One region of the Micromonospora sp. NPDC007220 genome, then DNA from elsewhere that is predicted to be linked to it. Evidence: predicted binding sites of a transcription regulator. Region 1 holds the regulator's gene; the other holds the start of a gene.
The links. The regulator HrcA, encoded in region 1, represses chaperone genes, less so after heat shock. The targets are predictions, from matches to a motif close to GGTTNGCACNCTCNNNNNGAGNGTGCNAACC.
Positions count from the first base shown of each region.

Region 2: a site for HrcA is predicted at 7,450-7,480, ahead of groES (co-chaperone GroES). Genes of this name have one in related genera too.

Region 1 covers NZ_JBEYEU010000023.1:57,302-67,337, reverse strand. Annotated here, with positions in the region: gene ABZ573_RS26985 (GntR family transcriptional regulator) at 1-247, opposite strand, end outside; gene ABZ573_RS26980 (16S rRNA (uracil(1498)-N(3))-methyltransferase) at 515-1,249, opposite strand; gene dnaJ (molecular chaperone DnaJ) at 1,297-2,442, opposite strand; gene hrcA (heat-inducible transcriptional repressor HrcA) at 2,516-3,538, opposite strand; gene ABZ573_RS26965 (DUF4870 domain-containing protein) at 3,783-4,481, shown strand; gene hemW (radical SAM family heme chaperone HemW) at 4,522-5,745, opposite strand; gene ABZ573_RS26955 (enoyl-CoA hydratase-related protein) at 5,765-6,568, shown strand; gene ABZ573_RS26950 (hypothetical protein) at 6,751-7,611, shown strand; gene ABZ573_RS26945 (phytanoyl-CoA dioxygenase family protein) at 7,834-8,736, shown strand; gene ABZ573_RS26940 (MOSC domain-containing protein) at 8,823-9,464, opposite strand; gene ABZ573_RS26935 (carbohydrate ABC transporter permease) at 9,590-10,036, opposite strand, start outside.
Region 2 covers NZ_JBEYEU010000004.1:135,960-145,995, forward strand. Annotated here, with positions in the region: gene ABZ573_RS11190 (DUF4142 domain-containing protein) at 1-675, opposite strand, end outside; gene ABZ573_RS11195 (ROK family protein) at 911-2,092, opposite strand; gene ABZ573_RS11200 (ABC transporter permease) at 2,121-3,380, opposite strand; gene ABZ573_RS11205 (ATP-binding cassette domain-containing protein) at 3,377-4,201, opposite strand; gene ABZ573_RS11210 (substrate-binding domain-containing protein) at 4,307-5,404, opposite strand; gene ybaK (Cys-tRNA(Pro) deacylase) at 5,598-6,077, opposite strand; gene ABZ573_RS11220 (methyltransferase domain-containing protein) at 6,141-7,364, opposite strand; gene groES (co-chaperone GroES) at 7,614-7,928, shown strand; gene groL (chaperonin GroEL) at 7,999-9,645, shown strand; gene ABZ573_RS11235 (WhiB family transcriptional regulator) at 9,829-10,036, opposite strand, start outside.

The DNA.
Region 1 (10,036 bases):
TCCGCAGCGACCGACGGACGAACGTGCCCTGCCCCGGGCGGCCGATGGCGAGGCCCTCCCGCTCGAGCTCCCGGTATGCCTTGAGCACCGTGTTGGGGTTGATCGCCAACCGCGCCACCACCTCCTTGGCGGTGGGAAGCTTGTCGCCGGGTTGAAGAACCCCTAGCCGGAGCGCGTGTTTCACCTGGTGGACGAGCTGTAGATAGGTGGAGACCCCGGACCCACGATCCAGATGGAACTCGATCAACTCCGCCCCCTTTCACTATTTCAATAGTGAAAGGGTGAAGGCGTGAGGGGGCCCTGTCAAGCCACTCCGACGGATCGGCAGTGACTCGCCGCGATCACGCGGGCGTGACGCCGCCGCCGACCACCGGAATGCGCGACAGCCCTGGCACGATGGCGGTGCTGCGGCGCTGAGCCCCCGAGGCGTTCACGTCGCCGCCGCGAGCGGCCCGGCGCACGGGGATGAGCACAGCTCCGGAAGGAACCCGATGCGGCTGCGGCGTACCGACGGTCACCAGTGGCCGAGGCGGGTGGCCAGGACACTGAGGGCGGCCACCCCGGCGGTCGACGTACGCAGCACCGAGGGCCCCAGGCGCACCGGCCGGGCGCCGGCCTCGGCGAAGGCGGTCAGCTCGGCCGGGGCGATGCCGCCCTCCGGGCCGACGACCAGCACGATCTCACCGGCGGCGGGCAGCTCGACGGTGGTCAGCCGCTCCCGCGCCTCCTCGTGCAGGACGAACGTCGCGGCGGCGCCCGCGATCCGGCGGGCCACCGTCGCGGTGGACTCGTCGGGGGCGCCGGCCACCACGGGCAGCCACGACCGGCGGGCCTGCTTCGCCGCCTCGCGGGCCGTCGCCACCCACTTCTCCCGGGCCCGGGCGCCCCGGTCGCCGCGCCACTGCGCCACCGAGCGGGACGCCGCCCAGGGCACGATCTCGTCCACCCCGACCTCGGTCATCGCCTGCACGGCCAGCTCGCCCCGGTCGCCCTTGGCGATGCCCTGCACCACGACGAGCCGGGGGACGGCCGCGTCGACGTACCCCCGGGAGATGACGTCGAGTTCGAGGCTGCCCCGGCCGACGGCCGTGACCACCGCGGACGCGGTGCCGCCCCGGCCGTCGGCGAGCAGGAGTTCCTCGCCGACGCGCAGTCGTTGCACCGTGGCGGCGTGGTGCCCCTCGGGGCCGCCCAGGGTGAGCTGGTCGGCGGTGGGCAGCGACTCGACCAGGAACAGCGGCGCGGACACGACGATCAGGCTAGCCGCCCCGGCGGACGCCGGGGCGGTCAGGCCGCTCAGGCGTGGCCGTTGAAGGCGTCGCGCATCCGGGAGAAGAAGCCGCCCTGCTTGGTGAGCTCGGCGACCTCCTCGCCCCGGGTCTTGGCGAAGTCGCGCAGCATCTTCTCCTGGTCGGCGTCGAGCTTGGTGGGGGTGCGCACGTCGAGGTGGACGTAGAGGTCACCCCGGCCGGTGCCACGCAGGTGCGGCACACCCCGGGCGCGCAGCCGCAGCGTGCTGCCCGGCTGGGTGCCGGCCTTGACGTCGACCGTCTCCTCGCTGTCCAGCGTCTTGATGGTGAGCCGGGTGCCGAGGGCCGCCGCGGTCATCGGCACCGTGACGCGGCAGTGCAGGTCGTCGCCCTTGCGGGAGTAGACGTCGTGCGGCCGCTCGTGGATCTCCACGTAGAGGTCGCCGGCCGTGCCGCCGCCCGGGCCGACCTCACCCTGCTGGGCGAGGCGGATGCGCATGCCGTCCTCGACACCGGCCGGGATCTTGACGGTCAGCGAGCGGCGGGTGCGGACGCGGCCGTCGCCGGCGCAGGTCGGGCACGGGTGCGGGATGGTGGTGCCGTAGCCCTGGCAGACCGTGCACGGCCGGGCGGAGACCACCTGGCCGAGGAAGGTGCGCTGCACGGACTGCACCTCGCCCCGGCCGGCGCACGCCTCACAGGTGGCCAGGTGGGTGCCGGCCGCCGTGCCGGCGCCGGAGCAGGTGGTGCAGAGCACGGCGGTGTCGACGGTGATCGGCGCCTCGACGCCGAACGCGGTCTCGTGCAGGTCCAGCTCCAGCCGCAGGATGGCGTCGGCGCCGGGCCGGGTACGCGGTCGCGGACCCCGCGAACCGCCGGCCGCGCCGCCGAAGAACGCGTCCATGATGTCCTGGAAGCCGACGAACGGTCCGGCGCCGCCGGGGCCGCCCGGGCCACCCGCACCCCCGCCCCCGGGGGCGAGCGGGTCACCGCCCAGGTCGACGATCTGCCGTTTCCGGTCGTCCGAGAGGACCTCGTACGCGGCGTTGATGTCCTTGAACTTCTCCTGGGCCTCCGGATCCGGATTCACGTCCGGGTGGAACTGCCGCGCCAGCTTGCGGTAGGCGCGCTTGATCTCGTCGTCGGAGGCTTCCCGGCTCACGCCGAGAATGCCGTAGTAGTCCCTGGCCACTGCGTTCCGTGTCCTCATGTTCGTCTCGCGTTGCGCCGGTCGGCGGCCGGAGCCGGCCGTCGGCCCTGACTGGTCAGTTCTGGGCCAGCAGCTCGCCCACGTAGCGTGCCACGGCCCGCACCGTGGCGATGGTGCCGGGGTAGTCCATCCGGGTCGGCCCCAGCACGCCGAGGCCGCCGACGCTGGTCGCGCCCGGCCCGTAGCCGGTGCTGACCACCGAGGCGGCGCGCAGGTTGTCGATCTCGTTCTCGTCGCCGATCAGCACCCGCGTCGTGCTCGGCTCCGCCTCGCCGATGAGCTTGAGCATGACGACCTCCTCCTCCAGCGCCTCCAGGATGGGGCGCAGGGAGCCCTGGAAGTCGAGCAGGCCGCCGCGGGTGAGGTTGGCCGTCCCGGCCAGCGCGATCCGCTCCTCGTGCCGCTCGATCAGCGTCTCCAGCAGCACGGTGGAGAGGGTGGTCATGGCCGGGCGCAGGTGGGGCACCGACTCCTCGACGAGCGCCTGCACCAGCGGCGGGGTCTCCGACAGCCGGGTGCCGACCAGCTTCTCGTTGACCAGCCGGCGCAGGTCCATGACGTCGTCGGCGGGGATCGGCGCGGGCAGCTCGACCAGCCGCTGCTCGACCCGGCCGGTGTCGGCGATCATGACCAGCATCAGCCGGGTGGTGGAAATCGGCACCAGCTCCAGGTGACGCACCGAGGAACGGGCCAGGCTCGGGTACTGCACGACGGCGACCTGCCGGGTGAGTTGCGCCAGCAGCCGGACGGTGCGGTGCACCACGTCGTCGAGGTCGACGGCGCCGACCAGGAAACGCTCGATCGCCCGGCGCTCGGCCGGACTGAGCGGCTTCACCCGGGACAGCCGGTCCACGAAGAGCCGGTAGCCCCGGTCGGTGGGCACCCGGCCGGCACTGGTGTGCGGCTGGCGGATGTAGCCCTCCTCCTCCAGCACGGCCATGTCGTTGCGGACGGTCGCCGGTGAGACCCCCAGCTGGTGCCGCTCGACAAGCGCCTTGCTGCCGACGGGCTCCTGCGTGGCGACGTAGTCCTCGACGATCGCGCGCAGCACGGCGAGCTTGCGGTCGTCGAGACCCATCCTCCCCACCTCCTGTCGCACGTCGGCCCCGGCACTCGGGGGGCCGGGGCGGGCTGCTGGCACTCGACTGTAGCGAGTGCCAGTCTACGTCGGCGGGGCCGCCCGCGCGATGATCGACCTGGGGTGATCAGTCCGATCGGCGACCGCGCGGGCCCACCCGACGCCCCCGTGGGGCCGGTGTTCCGGGCGTCCCGGCCGGTGTCGCGCTGGTGCCGCCTTGCCGGCTGCCCCTACCGTGACCTTCATGACTGAACCACCTCGCCCTCCCGGAGCGGGGGACCCCGGCTTCCCGCCGGACCCGACCGCCCCGTCGGGGGTTCCCGGCCCCGCCGGCTCCGGCGACCCCACCGCACCACTGTCCGGGGCACCGGGCCCGGGCAGCCATCCTCCACCCGGTGGCTATCCGCCGCCCACCGGTGACCAGCCGCCGTCGGGCGGCTACCCTCCGCCCGGCGACTACCCACCGCCCGGTGGCTACGGACCGCCCGGCGACTACCCGCCGCCCGGCGGCTACGGACCGCCCGGCGGCTACGGAGCGCCGGGGGCCGGCTATCCGACCGGTGGCGGCTACGGACCACCGACGGGCGGCTACGCCAGCAACGAGGACAAGAACTGGGCCCTGATCGCCCATTTCGGCGGCGCGGCCGGCGTGATCGTCGGCGGCGGCATGCTCGGCTGGCTGGCGCCGCTCATCGCGCTGATGGTCCGGGGGCAGCAGTCGCCGACCGCCCGGGCGCACGCCGCCGCGGCGCTGAACTTCCAGCTCACCTGGACGATCGTCGGGGTGCTGAGCTGGGTGGTCACGCTGATCACCTGCGGGGTGCTGTTCTTCGTCCCCATGCTCGTCTGGCTGGTGCCGCTGATCTTCGGCATCATCGGCGGGCTCAAGGCCAACGAGGGCGTGCTCTACCGCTACCCGTTGACCTACACCTTCACCAAGTGACCCGGGTCGGCCGCTCCCCCGGCCGGCCCAGGCACGCGGTTCAGGGCAGCAGGTCGCGGACGACCGCGTCGGCGAGCAGCCGGCCCCGCAGGGTCAGCACGGCCCGGCCGGCCGCGTGCTCGTCGGCGGCCAGCAGCCCGTCGGCGAGGGCCCGTGCGGCACCGGCCCGACCGGCGTCGTCGAGGGCGTCCAGGGGCAGCCCGGAGGCGAGGCGCAGTCGGAGCATGACGTCCTCCATGTGCGCCTCGTCGGCCGTGAGCACCTCGCGGGCCAGGCCGGGCGACTCGCCGCCGGCGAGCCGCTTCGCGTACGTCGTGGGGTGCTTGACGTTCCACCAGCGCACGCCGCTGACGTGGCTGTGCGCCCCCGGGCCGAGGCCCCACCAGTCGGCGCCGGTCCAGTAGAGCAGGTTGTGCCGGCACCGGGCCGCCTCGTCGCGGGCCCAGTTCGACACCTCGTACCAGGAGAGGCCGGCCGCACCGAGGGCGGCCTCCGCGGCGAGGTAGCGGTCCGCGGCGACGTCGTCGGAGGGGTACGGCAGCTCGCCGCGCCGCATCCGGGCGGCCAGCCGCGTGCCGTCCTCCACGATCAGGGCGTACGCGCTGACGTGGTCCACCCCAGCGGCGACGACCTGGTCGAGGGAGGCGGCGAAGTCCGCCTCGGTCTCCCCCGGCGTGCCGTAGATCAGGTCCAGGTTGACGTGGTCGAACCCGGCGTCGCGGGCCTCGCGGGCGGCGGCGACGGCCCGGCCGGCGCTGTGCGTGCGGTCGAGGATCGCCAGCACCCCCGGCGCGGCGGACTGCATGCCCAGCGAGATCCGGGTGTAGCCGGCGGCCCGCAGCGCCTTCAGCGACTCGGGCGTGACCGATTCCGGATTGGCCTCGGTGGTCACCTCGGCGCCGGGCGCGAGCCCCCAGGTGCGGTCGATGCCGTCGAGGATCCGCGCCAGGTCGTCGGCGGGGAGCAGGGTCGGGGTGCCGCCGCCGACGAAGACCGTGTCCACCCGGGGCGGGGGCGCGTCGCCCAGCACCCGGCGGGCGAGCGCCAGCTCGGCCAGCACGGTGTCGGCGTAGTCCTCCCGGCCCGCCCCGCCGCCCAGTTCGGCGGCCGTGTACGTGTTGAAGTCGCAGTAGCCGCAGCGGCTGGCGCAGAACGGCACGTGCACGTACACGCCGAAGCCGCGCGCGCCGACGGCTCGGGTGGCGGTGGCGGGCAGCGAGCCGTCGACGGGGACGGTTTCGCCTTCTGGAAGGACGCCGGGCATGGCCACTAGTGTGCCCGGCATGACCTCTCCAGACGTGCTCGTGCGGGTCGCCACGGCCCGTGGGGTGACCACCCTCACCCTGGACAGCCCGCACAATCGCAACGCGCTCTCCACGCCGCTGATGACCCAGCTGCTGGCCGGCCTCGCCGAGGCGGTCGCCGACGACGCCGTACGCGTGGTCGTGCTCGACCACGCGGGCCCGGTCTTCTGTTCCGGCGCCGACCTGAAGGAGACGGCCGCCGCGTACGCCAGCGGGAGCGTGCCGGCCGGGATGCTCGGCGACGTGCTCGCGGCGGTCTGGGAGTGCCCGAAGCCGGTGGTGGCGAAGGTGGCCGGCCCGGCCCGGGCGGGCGGCCTCGGTCTCATCGCGGCGGCCGACCTGGCGGTGTGCGCGCGGGAGGCGACGTTCGCCTTCACCGAGGTGCGGATCGGCGTGGTGCCGGCGGTCATCTCCGCGACCGTGCTGCCCCGCCTGCATCCCCGCGCGGCGGCCGAGCTCTACCTGACCGGCGACACCTTCGACGGCCGGCGGGCGGCCGAGATCGGCCTGGTCACCGCCGCCGTGCCGGCGGACGGACTGGACGCGGCGGTTGCGGGGTACTGCGACTCTCTGGTGCGGGGGGCACCGGGCGCGCTGGCCGGGGCGAAGCAGCTGTTGCGCCGGCCGCCCGCCACGGACCTGCGGGCGGAGATCGCCGACCTGTCCACCCTCTCGACCGGGTACTTCCTGTCGGAGGAGGGACGCGAGGGCGTCCTGGCGTTCCGGGAGAAGCGGCCGGCGCGCTGGGTGCCCGCCGACGGCGACGCGGGCGCCGACCGGTAACACCGGGTGGCGTCGGGCGGGGTGTGGCCGCGCGGTGAGCGGGGACTGCGGGTTGCGTCCCGGCGGCCCGCCGGGCGTCCGCCCCGGCGGTCGGTGCCACGCCCCGGCGCTTTTGGAGAACCGGTCGGACGACCCGGAAGGCACCACGAGGGACGTACGCTTGTCGGACTGTCGATCAGGGGGTGTGGGTGCGTACTCGGGCAGTCGTGGCGGGCGGTGTCGTCCTCGTCGTCCTCGTCGCGGTCGGGATCTGGATCGTCATCCGGCAGATGGGCGGGCAGCTGCGCCTTCCCCTGGCCAGCCGGACCTGCACGGTGCAGGCGGACGGCCGGGTGGCGCTGGACCCCGACCAGATGGCCAACGCGGCGACGATCGCGGCCATCGGCATCCAGCGGAAGATGCCCGAGCGGGCCGTCGTCGTGGCGCTGGCCACCGCCTACCAGGAATCCGGCCTGCGCAACCTCGCGGGCGGCGACCGCGACTCGGTCGGGCTGTTCCAGCAGCGCCCCAGCCAGGGGTGGGGCACCCCGGAGCAGATCCGCGACCCCCGCTACGCGGCCAGGAAGTTCTACGCCGGGCTGAAGAAGGTGCGCGGCTGGGAGCAGATGCGGGTCACCGACGCGGCGCAGAAGGTGCAGCGCTCGGCCTTCCCGGAGGCGTACGAGAAGTGGGCCGACGAGTCCGAGGTGCTGACCCGGGCCCTGGTCGGGCACGCCACCGGCGCGGTCGCCTGCACGGTGGGCCGCGACCCGGCGATGCGCGGCGAGGCCGCGGCGACCGCGCTGACCCGCGGCCTGTCGTTGGACTGGGGCCTGGCCGGCGCGACCACCGCGGCGGACCTGACGGGCCTGACGGTCCCGGCCGCCGACGAGCTGCGGGGCTGGCGGTACGCGCACTGGCTGGTCTCGCACGCCCAGGACCACGGCGTGAAGCGGGTGCGCTTCGGCGACCTGGAGTGGACGGCCCGCGACGGCACCTGGAACCGGACCGACGACACGCCGGCCACCGGGCGGGTCGTCGCGGAGGTCTTCGCCGAGGCGTAGTGGCCCCCGATCTCCTTACCGGCAGTCACCGCATAAACCGGCATTACCGGCGATAACTCTCGCCACGCCACCCGGCTCTGACAGATCGTCACCGCGCCGCTCCCCACAGTCCGGACAACGGTCGCATATCGTGCTGGGCAGTACCCCGCCCCGAAACCAGCGGGTTACGATCGGCGGCCTGTGCCAGCAATGGTTTCGCCTCATGGGGAGGGGTACGTCGAAGTGTTCGACTACGGCGACCGGACCGGTTACGAACCGATCAGTGACACCGACCGCAAGGAGTTCCACGAGCAGGGCTTCCTCCTGCTGCGCAACGTCCTGACGGAGGACCACCGGGCGGCGCTGGAGGCGGCGGTGGACCGCGTCTACGCCGAGGAGAAGGCGAAGGGCACCACCACCAAGGACGGCACCCTGCACCTGTTGGGCTTCCTGGAGCGCGACGAGCTCTTCGGCGACCTGCTGACCCACCCGATCGCCTTCCCGTACATGTGGGGCCTGGCCGGCTGGAACATCTACACCCACCACAACCACCTGGACGTCACCCCGCCGGCGGCGGAGCCGGAGAAGCCCTACTGGGGGTGGCACCAGGACGGCTACCGGCAGAACTCCGACCCGGAGACGATGGACCCGAACCTGCCCCGGCCGATGTTCTCGCTCAAGGTGGCCTACGTCCTCTCCGACCTGTCGGAGAACGGCCGGGGCGCCACCAAGGTGATCCCGGGCAGCCACCTGTGGAACTCGCTGCCCCGCCCGGCGGACACCTCCGTGCACAACCCGGACCCGGAGGGCACGGTGGAGATCACCGCCAACCCCGGTGACGCCTTCATCTTCGACCGCCGCCAGTGGCACTCGCGGTCCACCAACCTGTCGACCATCACCCGCAAGATGCTCTTCGTCGGCTACACCTACCGGTGGATCCGACCGCTGGACGAGCTGCACATCGACAAGGACGGCGAGTGGTGGGCCAACCGCACGCCGGTGCAGCGCCAGCTCTGCGGTGAGGGCACCCACACCGCCAACTACTGGGGCATCAACTGGGACGGCTACATCGACGACGAGATCCCGCTGCGCAAGGAGCTCAAGCAGCGCGGCCTGCTCGACCGCAACGTGCCCTGGCTGCGCTGAGCCGGTCACCCGGCGCGCGCCGAGCCGACGTCGGACGGGCCCCCTCCCCCACGGGACGGGGCCCGTTCCCGTTCACCCGCCCGCCGTCAGCTCCGGCCGGCGAGCCGGCGGCGCACCTTCTCCCGGACCCCGTCTGGCAGGTCGGGCGCGTCGAGCAGCCGGGGCAGCAGCTCAGGCTCCAGGCTCAGGGCCCGGAACACCTCGCCGATCGTCACCCCGTGCGCGGGCCGGTCCACCACCTCGACCGGGTCCCCCGCGCCGACCTCCCCCTCGCGCAGCACCCGCAGGTACGCCCCGGGCGTCGCCCGTACCGTGAACCGTTTGATCAGGTCGGGTACGCCCCAGAAGCCGGCGAAGGTGGTGCACGGCGTGCGCGGCTTGGTCACCTGGAGCAGCGCGGACCCGACCGCCCACTGCTCGCCGATCACGGCCCCCGTCACGTCCACCGCGTACGTGGTCAGGTTCTCCCCGAAGCCGCCGGGGCGGATGCTGCGGCCCATCTCCCCCGCCCACCAGGACGCGTCCTCCTCGGCGTACGCGTAGACCGCCTGCTCCGGACCGCCGTGGTGGGCGCGTTCGCCGATGAAGTCGCCGGCCACCCCGTCCACGCGCAGCAGCACCGGGCCGCCGACGGGCCGCTTGTCGATGCCGCTGCGGCCGCTCGCGTCGCCCGCCCATTCCGCCTCGGTCACGCCGCCGAGGTTCACCGAAGCCAGCCTGCCCGTCATGGCGGTCAGCCTAGCCCGCTGCCGAACGCCCCCGACACGCGAAGGAAGGGCCCTCGTACACGAGGGCCCTTCCTTGCACTGCGCGTTTGGAGCCGGCCAGGGCCGGCTCCTCCCCGTGCGGGGGGTCAGCCCTTGACGGCGCCGGCCACCAGCCCGGAGACCATCCGCCGTTGCACCAGCAGGAAGAAGATGATCACCGGCAGGGTGAACAGCGTGGACGCGGCCATCACCGGGCCCCAGGCGGTGTCGTCGCGGCCGAAGAAGAACGTCATCGCGACCGGCAGGGTGTAGCTCTCCTGGTCGTTGATGAAGGTCAGCGCGAAGATCAGCTCGTTCCAGGCGGTGATGAACGAGAAGATGCTCGTCGCCACCAGGCCGGGCGCCACCAGCGGGAAGAGGACCTTGCGGAAGATCTGCGCCCGGCTGGCCCCGTCGATGGCGGCGGCCTCCTCCAGTTCCTTGGGCACCGCGGCGACGAAGCCGCGCAGCATCCAGACCGCAAACGGCAGCGAGAAGCCGAGGTAGGTGAGGATCAGGCTCGGCAGGGTGTTGTAGAGCCCGAGCCGCTGGAT
Region 2 (10,036 bases), on a different contig from region 1:
CAGCCAGACCACCGTGCTGCTGACCCCGATCGGCGGGCCGGAGTTGGCGGAGGCGGCGGCGAGCAGGCCGTCGTCGCCGGGGGCGGGCAGGGCGGCCGGCGGCAGTTCCGGCCAGCGCACCAGCCCGGTACTCTCCAGCATCTGCATGTGGTGCAGGACGAACCGGTTCGCGTCGTCGGCGAGCTTGCGGATCACCGGATCGCGGGTGCTGGCGCGGACCGCCCCGATGACCGGGAAGATCTTGCCGTGGGCGACCCGGAGCCGGGTGACGAAGATCTGGTCGAAGCGGGCGCCGGAGGCGTTCTGCATCTCCGTCAGCCAGCCCTTCTGCTCGGCCGTCGGGTCGCTCGGGATGCTCGCTCCGAGCTTGTTGGCCGCCTCGACCGTGAGCCGGTCCAGTTCCTCGTGCTCGGTGGCGATGCCGGCGCCGATCTCGCGCACCTTCGCGCTCTGCCCCTTGTCGGCGGCCAGCTGCCCGGCCGGCATCTCCCAGAGACCGGCCAGGCGTACCCCGTTGAGCAGGGCGGCGTCGGCCGCGTTGAGCTGTTGACCGCCCGGCGCGGCGACGGCCACGCCGGGCAGCACCCCGAGCCCGGCGGCGATCGTGACGAGCAGCGCCGCCAGGCGACTGCTGCGGTGTCCCTGTCGGCGACGGGCGGATCTGAGCGGTGTCATGTCCGTGCTGTCTCCTCGGTCCGGTCCGAAACGAGTCCGGGCCGGGCGACGCCTCCGCCTTCGCCCGTCCGCGCACTGGTACGGACGGACCGACCGATCGGTTCACCGGACCGGCCCACCGGCTCCGGCACCCGTTCACCATTCGTCGGCACGGCACGGCACGGCACGGCACGGGGCAGGTGGGACGGCACCGCACGGGACGGGGCAGGTGGCGGGGCGGGCGGGGCGGGGCCGGTCAGCCGACGTCGAGGGGGTCCGCCAGCAGGCGTTCGAAGGCCAGTTCGGCGGCGCCGATCAGCGCCGCGTCGTCCCCGAGCTTCGGGGTGCGCAGCCGGACGTGCTCCAGGCAGGCGGGCAGGGCCATCGAGTTGAGCCGGCTGCGCACCTGGGCCGCCGCCGCGAGGTAGAGGTCCCGCATGCCGCCGCCGAAGATGACCATCTCCGGGTTGAAGATGTTCACCAGGTTGGCGACCCCGAAGCCGAGCCAGTCGCCGGCCTGGCGTACCGCCGTCTGCGCCCGCAGGTCGCCCCGGTCGGCGGCGTCGAAGACGGCCAGCAGCGCGTCGCGGCCCCGCGCGTCGGAGCGGCCGGCCGCTCGCAGCAGCGCGTGCTCGCCGATCTCGGTCTCCCAGCAGCCCCGGGAGCCGCACTCGCAGGGCGCGCCGTCGCGGACGACCACCATGTGGCCGACCTCGCCGCCGTAGCCGCCGTGCCCGGTCAGCCGCCGCCCACCGGCGATGATGCCGGCGCCGACGCCCACGTCCCCGTACAGGTAGATGACGTTGTCGCAGCCGGCCGCCGCGCCCCGGGCGTGCTCGGCGAAGGCCGCCACGTCGGCCACGTTGCCGACCGTGACCGGCACGTCGCAGCCCAGCTCGGCGCCGAGCGCCGCGCCGATCGGCTCGTCCACCCATCCGGTGGTCGGGCCCAGCCGGACCAGCCCGTCGTCGCGGCGGACCATGCCGCAGACCGCGACGCCCGCGCCGACGCAGACGGCGTCCGCCGGCGCGCTCTGCTGCATGTCCTTGACCGCCCCGGCCAGCAGCGGGGCGGCCTCCGCGGCGGTCAGACCCCGGGGGCGGTCCAGCTCCCGGCGGTCGAGCACCGCGCCGCCGAGACCGATCCGCGCGGCGCGCAGCCGGTCCACCTCGATGCTGTACGCGTACGCGTGCACCCGGTCCGACTCGGGCCGGACGACCAGCGACGGTCGCCCGGCCCGACCGGTCTCCTTCGGCGTCCCCTCGCTGACCAGCCCGGCGCCGGCCAGGTCGGCGGTCAGCGCGCCGATGGTGCTGCGGTTGAGCCCCAGCGTGGTGGTGAGCTCGGCACGGGTGGTGGCCCCGTGCACGTGCACGTACCGCAGCAACGCGCCCAGGTTCTGCCGGCGGATCTCGTCCTGGCTCGGTCCTGCGCGCATCGCCGTCGTCACTTCCGGTGCCGCGCGGTCAGCGGTTGCCGGTGGCGGTGGAACGCCGGCGGGAGAACGCGTCCACGCTCGCGGCGAGCAGCAGCACCACGCCGGTGACCACGTACTTCACCCCCGAGCTGTATCCCATCAGGCCCATCCCGTTGTCGATGACCGCGACGACCGCGCCACCGAGGACGGCGTCCAGCACCCGGCCCTTGCCGCCGAAGAGGCTGGTGCCTCCGATGACGGCCGCGCCGACCGCGTAGAGCAGTACATCACTGCCGCCTGTGTTGGGGTCCACCGAGTTGGCCCGGCTGGCGGCGACGATGCCGCCGACGGCCGCCATCGAGGAGCAGATGACGAAGACCGAGATGCGGATGCGGTCCACGTTGATGCCGGCGCGGCGCGCCGCCTCCTTGTTGCCGCCCACCGCGTAGACGTGCCGGCCGTAGCTGGTGCGCTGGAGCACGAAGGTCCAGAAGACCAGCAGCACCGCGATGATCGGCACCACGATCGGCACGCCCTTGAGCGAGCTGATCACGACGTTGCGGCTGCGCTCCAGGTTGAGGATGAAGACCGCGACGCCGAGGACGAGCGCCAGCCCGCCGATGCGGGCGAAGACCACCGCGATCGGGTCGGTGACCAGACCCCGGGCGACCCGCGTACGGTGCCGGAGCAGTTGCACGGCCGCGTAGCCGGCGACCGCCACCGCGGCCAGCAGCCAGCCCAGGACGGGCGGGAGGTTGCGGTTGGCGATGGCCACCAGCACCTCGTCGCGCACCGAGATGTTGGCGCCCTCCTCCATCAGCATCAGCACGATGCCCTGGAAGGCGAGGAACCCGGCGAGGGTCACCACGAACGACGGGATGCCGATCTTCGCGACGAGGAAGCCGAGGGTGGTGCCGATCGCCACGCCGGTGACGATCGCGGCGATCACGGCCACGTACCACGGGTAGCCGAGCACGGTGACCACGTTGGCGAGGATGGCGGCGCAGACGCCGCTGGCGAAGCCGGCGGAGAGGTCGATCTCGCCGAGCAGCAGGACGAAGACCAGCCCCATGGCGATCAGCGTGACCGCGGCGCCCTGGGTGAACAGGTTGGCGAAGTTGCCGGCGCTGAGGAACGTCGGCTGCATGATCGAGAAGACCGTGCAGAGCACGACCAGGCCGAGTACGGCGGGCAGCGCCCCGATGTCGCCGCCACGGACCCGACCGACGTAGTTGCGGACGTGGCTGGCGAGGGTGGCCGGCGGTGTGACGGCCGCCGGGCCGTCCTTGTGCACGACGGTGGTGGTCATCGGACGCCTCCTGAGTTGCTGCCGGCCGGCCCTGCGCCGTTCCCGTTGCCGCCGTTGGTCGGCTCGGCGGCGAGCCCGAGCCCGCCGGAGCGACCGGCGGTGATCAGCTCGACCACCTGCGAGTGGGTGATGTCGGTGGTCTTCACCTGGGCGACCATCTGGCCGAGGTAGAGCGCGGCGATCCGGTCGGAGACGGCGAAGACGTCGTTCATGTTGTGCGAGATGAGCACCACGGCGAGGCCGTTGTCGGCGAGCCGGCGGACCAGTTCGAGCACCTGGGCGGTCTGCGCGACGCCCAACGCGGCGGTCGGCTCGTCGAGGATGACGAGCTTGCTGTTCCAGAGCACGGCCTTGGCGATCGCGACGGTCTGGCGCTGGCCGCCGGAGAGGCTGGAGACGTGCTGGCGCAGCGACTTGACGGTCCGCACGCTCAACCCGGCGAGGGTGTCGGCGGCCATCTGCTCCATGGTCGGCTCGTCGAGCACGATGCCGCTGCGCTTCTCCCGGCCGAGGAACATGTTCTGCACGATGTCGAGGTTGTCGCAGAGCGCGAGGTCCTGGTAGACGACCTCGATGCCGAGCGCGGCGGCGTCGCGGGGGCTGTTGATGGTCACCGGCCGGCCGTCGAAGCGGAACTCGCCGGCGTCGGTGGGGTGGATGCCGCTGATGCACTTGACGAGGGTCGACTTGCCGGCGCCGTTGTCGCCGACCAGCGCGGTCACCTCGCCCGGGTGGGCGGTGAAGGCGACGTCGCGCAGGACCTGGACGGGACCGAAGCTCTTGTCGATCCCGCGTAGTTCCAGCAGGGGGGTTGCGGACACGGGGGCTCCTTCAGGTGGAGGGGAGGTCTCGGATCCCGTCCGGCGCGAACCGCCGCCCGGCACAGGGTCCGTGCCGGGCGGCGTGCGCGTGGAATCGGGTACGGGTCAGCTGATGCCGGCGTCGGCGCAGAGCTTGGCGTACGCCCCGGCACAGACCTCGTCCTTGGTGACGAAGCCGTCGGCGATGACGTCCTTGACGTTCTCCTTGAAGATCAGCTTCGGGGTCAGCAGGACCGACGGGACGTCCCGGCCGCCCTCCGGGTCCTTGACCGTCTGGCCGGTCTCCTTCTTCTCACCCTTGGCGACCGCGATGGCCAGGTCCGAGGCGGCCTTCGCCTCCTCCTTGATCGCCTTGTAGACGGTCATGCACTGGTCGCCGGAGAGGATGTTCTGCAGGCCCTGCGGGGTGGCGTCCTGGCCGGTCACCGGGACCTTGCCGTTGAGCTTGTTCTTCTTCAGCACCGAGATGGCCGCGTTGCCGAGGCCGTCGTTGGCGGCGAGCACGCCGTCGATCTTGCCCCGCTGCTGGGTCAGCATCTGCTCGAAGATCGTGGCCGCCTGGGTGTTGTCCCACTCCGGCACGTTCTGGTCCGGGCCCTTGGTGTACTCCTTCGAGTCGAACTTCGGCTTGAGCACCGAGTCGTACCCGTTCTTGAACAGGGTGGCGTTGTTGTCGGTGGGGGAGCCGTTGAGGTACGCCACCACCGGGTTCTTGGCGCCCTTGTCGGTCAGGCACTTGCTCAGGCCCTCGCCCTGGAGCTTGCCGACGACCTCGTTGTCGAAGCTGACGTAGTAGGTGGCCGAGCCGCCCAGCGTGAGCCGGTCGTAGTCGATGGTCGCCACGCCCTGGGACTTCGCCTTGTCGAGGACGGCCTTGCCGGTGCCGGAGTCCAGGTTGACGATCATCAGGGCGGTCACGCCGTTGGTGATCATCTGGTCGGCGATGGTCTGGAACGCCGTCTTGTCGCCCTGGGCGTTCTGGATGTCGAAGTCGACGCCGGCCGCCTGGAACGCCTCCGTCAGGAACTTTCGGTCCGCGCCCTCCCAGCGGGCGGAGGACTTGCTGTCCGGAAGGATCACGCCGATCTTCGGCTTCTTCTCGGTGGAGCCGCCGGCATCGGAACCGGAGTCGTCGCCGCAGGCGGTCAGGCCGCCGGCGGCCAGCAGGCCCACGGCGGCGAAGGTGAGGAAGCCCTTGCGCATCAGCAGGGTCCTTTCGGGGGTGGGGGATGATGTTGGTTTGTTGTGTCCGGCAACGTATTCCGGTTCGCGCCGTGGGCACAAGAGCGCCGAGGTGGCGAGTTTGTTGTCGGCAGTAACAATTCAGCAACGTCCCTGACACCCGGCCGTCGTCCACCGGGGAGCGCTCTCTCGTGGCTGACGGGAGCGGCGCAGCTCAGCGGGCCGACAGCGGGGCCGTGACCGCCCCGGTGAGGGCGACGAGATCCTGCGGGGCGAGCTGGAGCTGAAGCCCGCGCCGGCCCGCCGAGACGTAGACGGTGGGATGGTCGAGCGCCGACGAGTCGAGCACCGTGGGCAGTCGCCGGCGCTGGCCGAGCGGGCTGATCCCGCCGCGCACGTAGCCGGTGGCCCGTTCGGCGACCGCCCGGTCGGCCATGGCGGCCCGCTTGCCGCCGACCGCCGCCGCGAGCGCCTTGAGGTCCAGCTCGCCGGTGACCGGCACGACCGCCACCGTCAGCGCGCCGTCGACCTCGGCGACCAGCGACTTGAAGACCCGCTCCGGCGGCACCCCCAGGGCCGCCGCGACCAGCGCGCCGTAGTGGGGCGCGTCCGGGGAGACGTCGTAGGGATGGGTGCTGTGGGCGATCTTCCGCTTCGTCAGCAGCGCGGTCGCCGGAGTGCCCTGTCCCGCCATGACGGTCAAGCTAACCCGGCCCCGTACGACCCGCGAGCCGAAAAGGCCGGACGCCCTCGCGCGCTACCCGACCGGCCGGCAGACCAGCACCGTCGGCGCCCCGGCGACCCGGGTCAGCACCAGGCTGGCCGCCTCGCCCCCGGTCAGCCGCAGGTCCCGGCGGAGCTTCTCCGGCTCCAGGGCGGACCCGCGCTTGAGGATCTCCACCCGCCCGACCCGGCGCTCCCGCAGCAGCGCCCGCAGCCGCTTGAGCGAGAACGGCAGCACGTCGGTGACCTCCAGGCAGCGGGCGAACGGCGTCGGCGTCGGCGCGTCCGCGTAGAGGTAGGCGATGCTCGGGTCGGCCAGCGTCGCGCCCAGCGTCTCGGCCAGCTCCGCGACCAGGTGCGCGCGGACCACCGCCGGGTCGGGGTCGTACAGGAAGCGGCGCGCCGGGCCGACCGGTGCTTCGGCGTCCCCGGAGCCCGTCAACTGCCAGCAGGGGACCCTTCCGCTGCCGGAGGCGTCGACAGGGGGCCCTTCCTTGCCGTGCAGCCGGGTGGCGCGGCGGGGGACCTGCGCCAGCTCGCCGCACCACAGGGCCGCCTCGACCAGGTCGCCGTCGACGCTCACCCACTCCGCCTCGGCGCCCGCCGGGACCAGCGCGTGGTCGATGCCGGGCGCCACCTTCACGACGGTGTGCGGCACCCGCTCCGCCAGCCCGACGACGAAGTCCCAGGGCGGCGAGTAGGCGTTCGGGTCGAAGATCCGCCGCCCGGTGCCCGCCTTCCGGCGCGCCGGGTCGCAGAACACCCCGTCGACCCGGTCCACGCCGAACGCCGTGGCGTCGCCACACTCCACCGTGAACAGCTCGGCCAGCCCGACAGCCTCGGCGTTCGCGGCGGCCATCGCGGCGGTCAGCGGGTCGGCCTCCACGCCGTACACCCGGATGCCGGCGCGGGCGGCGGCGAGCGCGTCCGCGCCGAGGCCGCAGCCGAGGTCGGCGAGGACGCGCACCCCGGCGGCCCGCAGCCGCTCGGCCCGCCGTGCCGCGACGACGCCCCGCGTGGCCTGCTCCAGCCCGGCCCGGGTGAGGAACATCCCGGCCGCCGCCGGCCCGAACTTGCCGACTGCCCGGCGGCGCAGCTCGGCCTGGGTGAGGGCGGCCGACGCCAGGTCGGCCGGCAGTCCCGTCGAGCGGAGCGCGGCCGCCGCGGTCAGCGGATCGCCGCCGGCCACCCGCGCGGCGGCGGCGAGCGCGGCCGACCCCTCGGGCGTACGCAGGGCGGCGAATTGGTCGAGATCCACCCGGTCATTGTGGTCGGCGGACCCGACGCGCCGGCCGGCGGGTTGGCACTCTCCTTGACGGAGTGCTAGCCGAGGAATAACCTGCGATTAGCACTCTCACCCCGAGGGTGCCAGCTTCCGGGCCCCATGGTCCGGCTGCTGAACGCCAGGCGGACCGGCACCCGCGACGACGGCCCCGCCCGGTGGCATGTGGCAGATTGACGCTGGTCGGCATGCCGGCCGGTAACGAAACCAAGTACCCGGGAGGGTATGCCCGTGACTACCGCGACCAAGGTTGCGATCAAGCCGCTCGAGGACCGCATCGTGGTCCAGGCGAACGAGGCCGAGACCACCACCGCCTCCGGCATCGTGATTCCCGACACCGCCAAGGAGAAGCCGCAGGAGGGCACCGTCCTCGCTGTCGGCCCGGGCCGGATCGACGACAAGGGCAACCGCGTGCCGGTCGACGTGAAGGTCGGCGACACCGTCCTCTACTCGAAGTACGGCGGCACCGAGGTCAAGTACGCCGGCGAGGAGTACCTGGTGCTCTCCGCCCGCGACGTCCTCGCGGTCATCGAGAAGTAAGCAACCGATCAGTGTCGTCGCCCCGGTCCGGCTCGCCGGGCCGGGGCGACGTCGCTTCGAAGGGACATTCATGGCGAAGATCCTGAGCTTCTCGGACGACGCCCGGCACCTGCTCGAGCACGGTGTCAACGCCCTCGCGGACGCGGTCAAGGTCACCCTCGGCCCGCGCGGGCGCAACGTCGTCCTGGACAAGAAGTTCGGTGTGCCCACGATCACCAACGACGGCGTGACCATCGCCAAGGAGATCGAGCTCACCAACCCCTACGAGAACCTCGGTGCGCAGCTGGTCAAGGAGGTGGCGACCAAGACCAACGACGTCGCCGGCGACGGGACCACCACCGCCACCGTGCTGGCCCAGGCGATGGTCCGCGAGGGCCTGCGCAACGTCACGGCCGGCGCCAACCCGGCCGGCCTCAAGCGGGGCATCGACGCGGCGGCTGCCAAGGTCTCCGAGGCGCTGCTCGGCCGCGCGGTCGAGGTCGCCGACAAGAAGTCGATCGCGCACGTCGCGACGATCTCCGCGCAGGACGCCACGATCGGCGAGCTGATCGCCGAGGCGATGGAGAGGGTCGGCCGCGACGGTGTCATCACCGTCGAGGAGGGCTCCGCCCTGCACACCGAGCTGGACGTGACCGAGGGTCTCCAGTTCGACAAGGGCTTCATCTCGCCCAACTTCGTCACCGACATGGAGTCGCAGGAGTCGGTCCTGGAGGACCCGTACATCCTGATCACGACCCAGAAGATCTCGGCGATCGAGGAGCTGCTGCCGCTGCTGGAGAAGGTCCTCCAGAACAGCAAGCCGCTGCTGATCATCGCCGAGGACGTCGACGGCCAGGCGCTGTCGACGCTGGTGGTCAACTCGATCCGCAAGACCCTCAAGGTCTGCGCGGTCAAGGCCCCCGGCTTCGGTGACCGGCGCAAGGCGATGCTCCAGGACATGGCGATCCTCACCGGCGCCGAGCTGGTCGCGCCCGAGCTGGGCTACAAGCTCGACCAGGTGGGCCTGGAGGTGCTCGGCACCGCCCGGCGCGTGGTGGTCGACAAGGAGAACACGACGGTCGTCGACGGCGGCGGCAAGTCGAGCGAGGTCGCCGACCGGGTCGCGCAGATCCGCAAGGAGATCGAGGCCTCGGACTCCGACTGGGACCGGGAGAAGCTCGCCGAGCGGCTGGCCAAGCTGTCCGGCGGCATCGCGGTCATCAAGGTCGGCGCCGCGACCGAGGTCGAGATGAAGGAGCGCAAGCACCGCATCGAGGACGCGATCGCCGCCACCAAGGCCGCGGTCGAGGAAGGCACCGTCCCCGGCGGCGGCGCCGCCCTGGTGCAGATCCTGCCGGCGCTCGACGACGACCTCGGCTTCACCGGGGACGAGAAGGTCGGCGTCTCGATCGTGCGCAAGTCGCTGGTCGAGCCGCTGCGCTGGATCGCCCAGAACGCCGGCCACGACGGCTACGTCGTGGTGCAGAAGGTCGCCGGCAAGGAGTGGGGCCACGGCCTCGACGCCGCCACCGGCGAGTACGTCGACCTGGCGAAGTCCGGCATCGTCGACCCGGTGAAGGTGACCCGCAACGCGGTCACCAACGCGGCGTCGATCGCCGGCCTGCTGCTCACCACGGAGAGCCTCGTGGTGGAGAAGCCGGAGAAGGCCGAGCCGGCCGCCGCCGGTGGGCACGGCCACAGCCACGGCCACGGCCACCAGCACGGCCCGGGCTTCTGACCCTCGCCGTACGCCCAGTCGGGGCGCACCGTCCCTGTGGCGGTGCGCCCCGATGCCTTTCGGCGGGCCGGGGGCGTGACCGTCGGCCGGCCGGTGCCTCGTGAACCCGGGCGGGAACGCCGCGACGCCGCGTCCCCGGGCGGGGACGCGGCGTCGGTGTGGTCTATCGCGGAGGTTGCCGGCTCAGGCGATCTTGCGCTGGGCGGGGACGGTCGACCGGTGCGGCTGGCCCAGGCGGGCCTCCAGCCGGGCCACGTCGACCCGGCTCTGCCGGCGGTCGGCCAGGTCCTCCCAGCCGACGGCGAGCAGCCGCAGCCGCTCCGACTCGCTGAAGCCGCCCCAGACGCCGTACGGCTCGCGCACGGCGAGGGCGTGGGCGGCGCACTCGGCC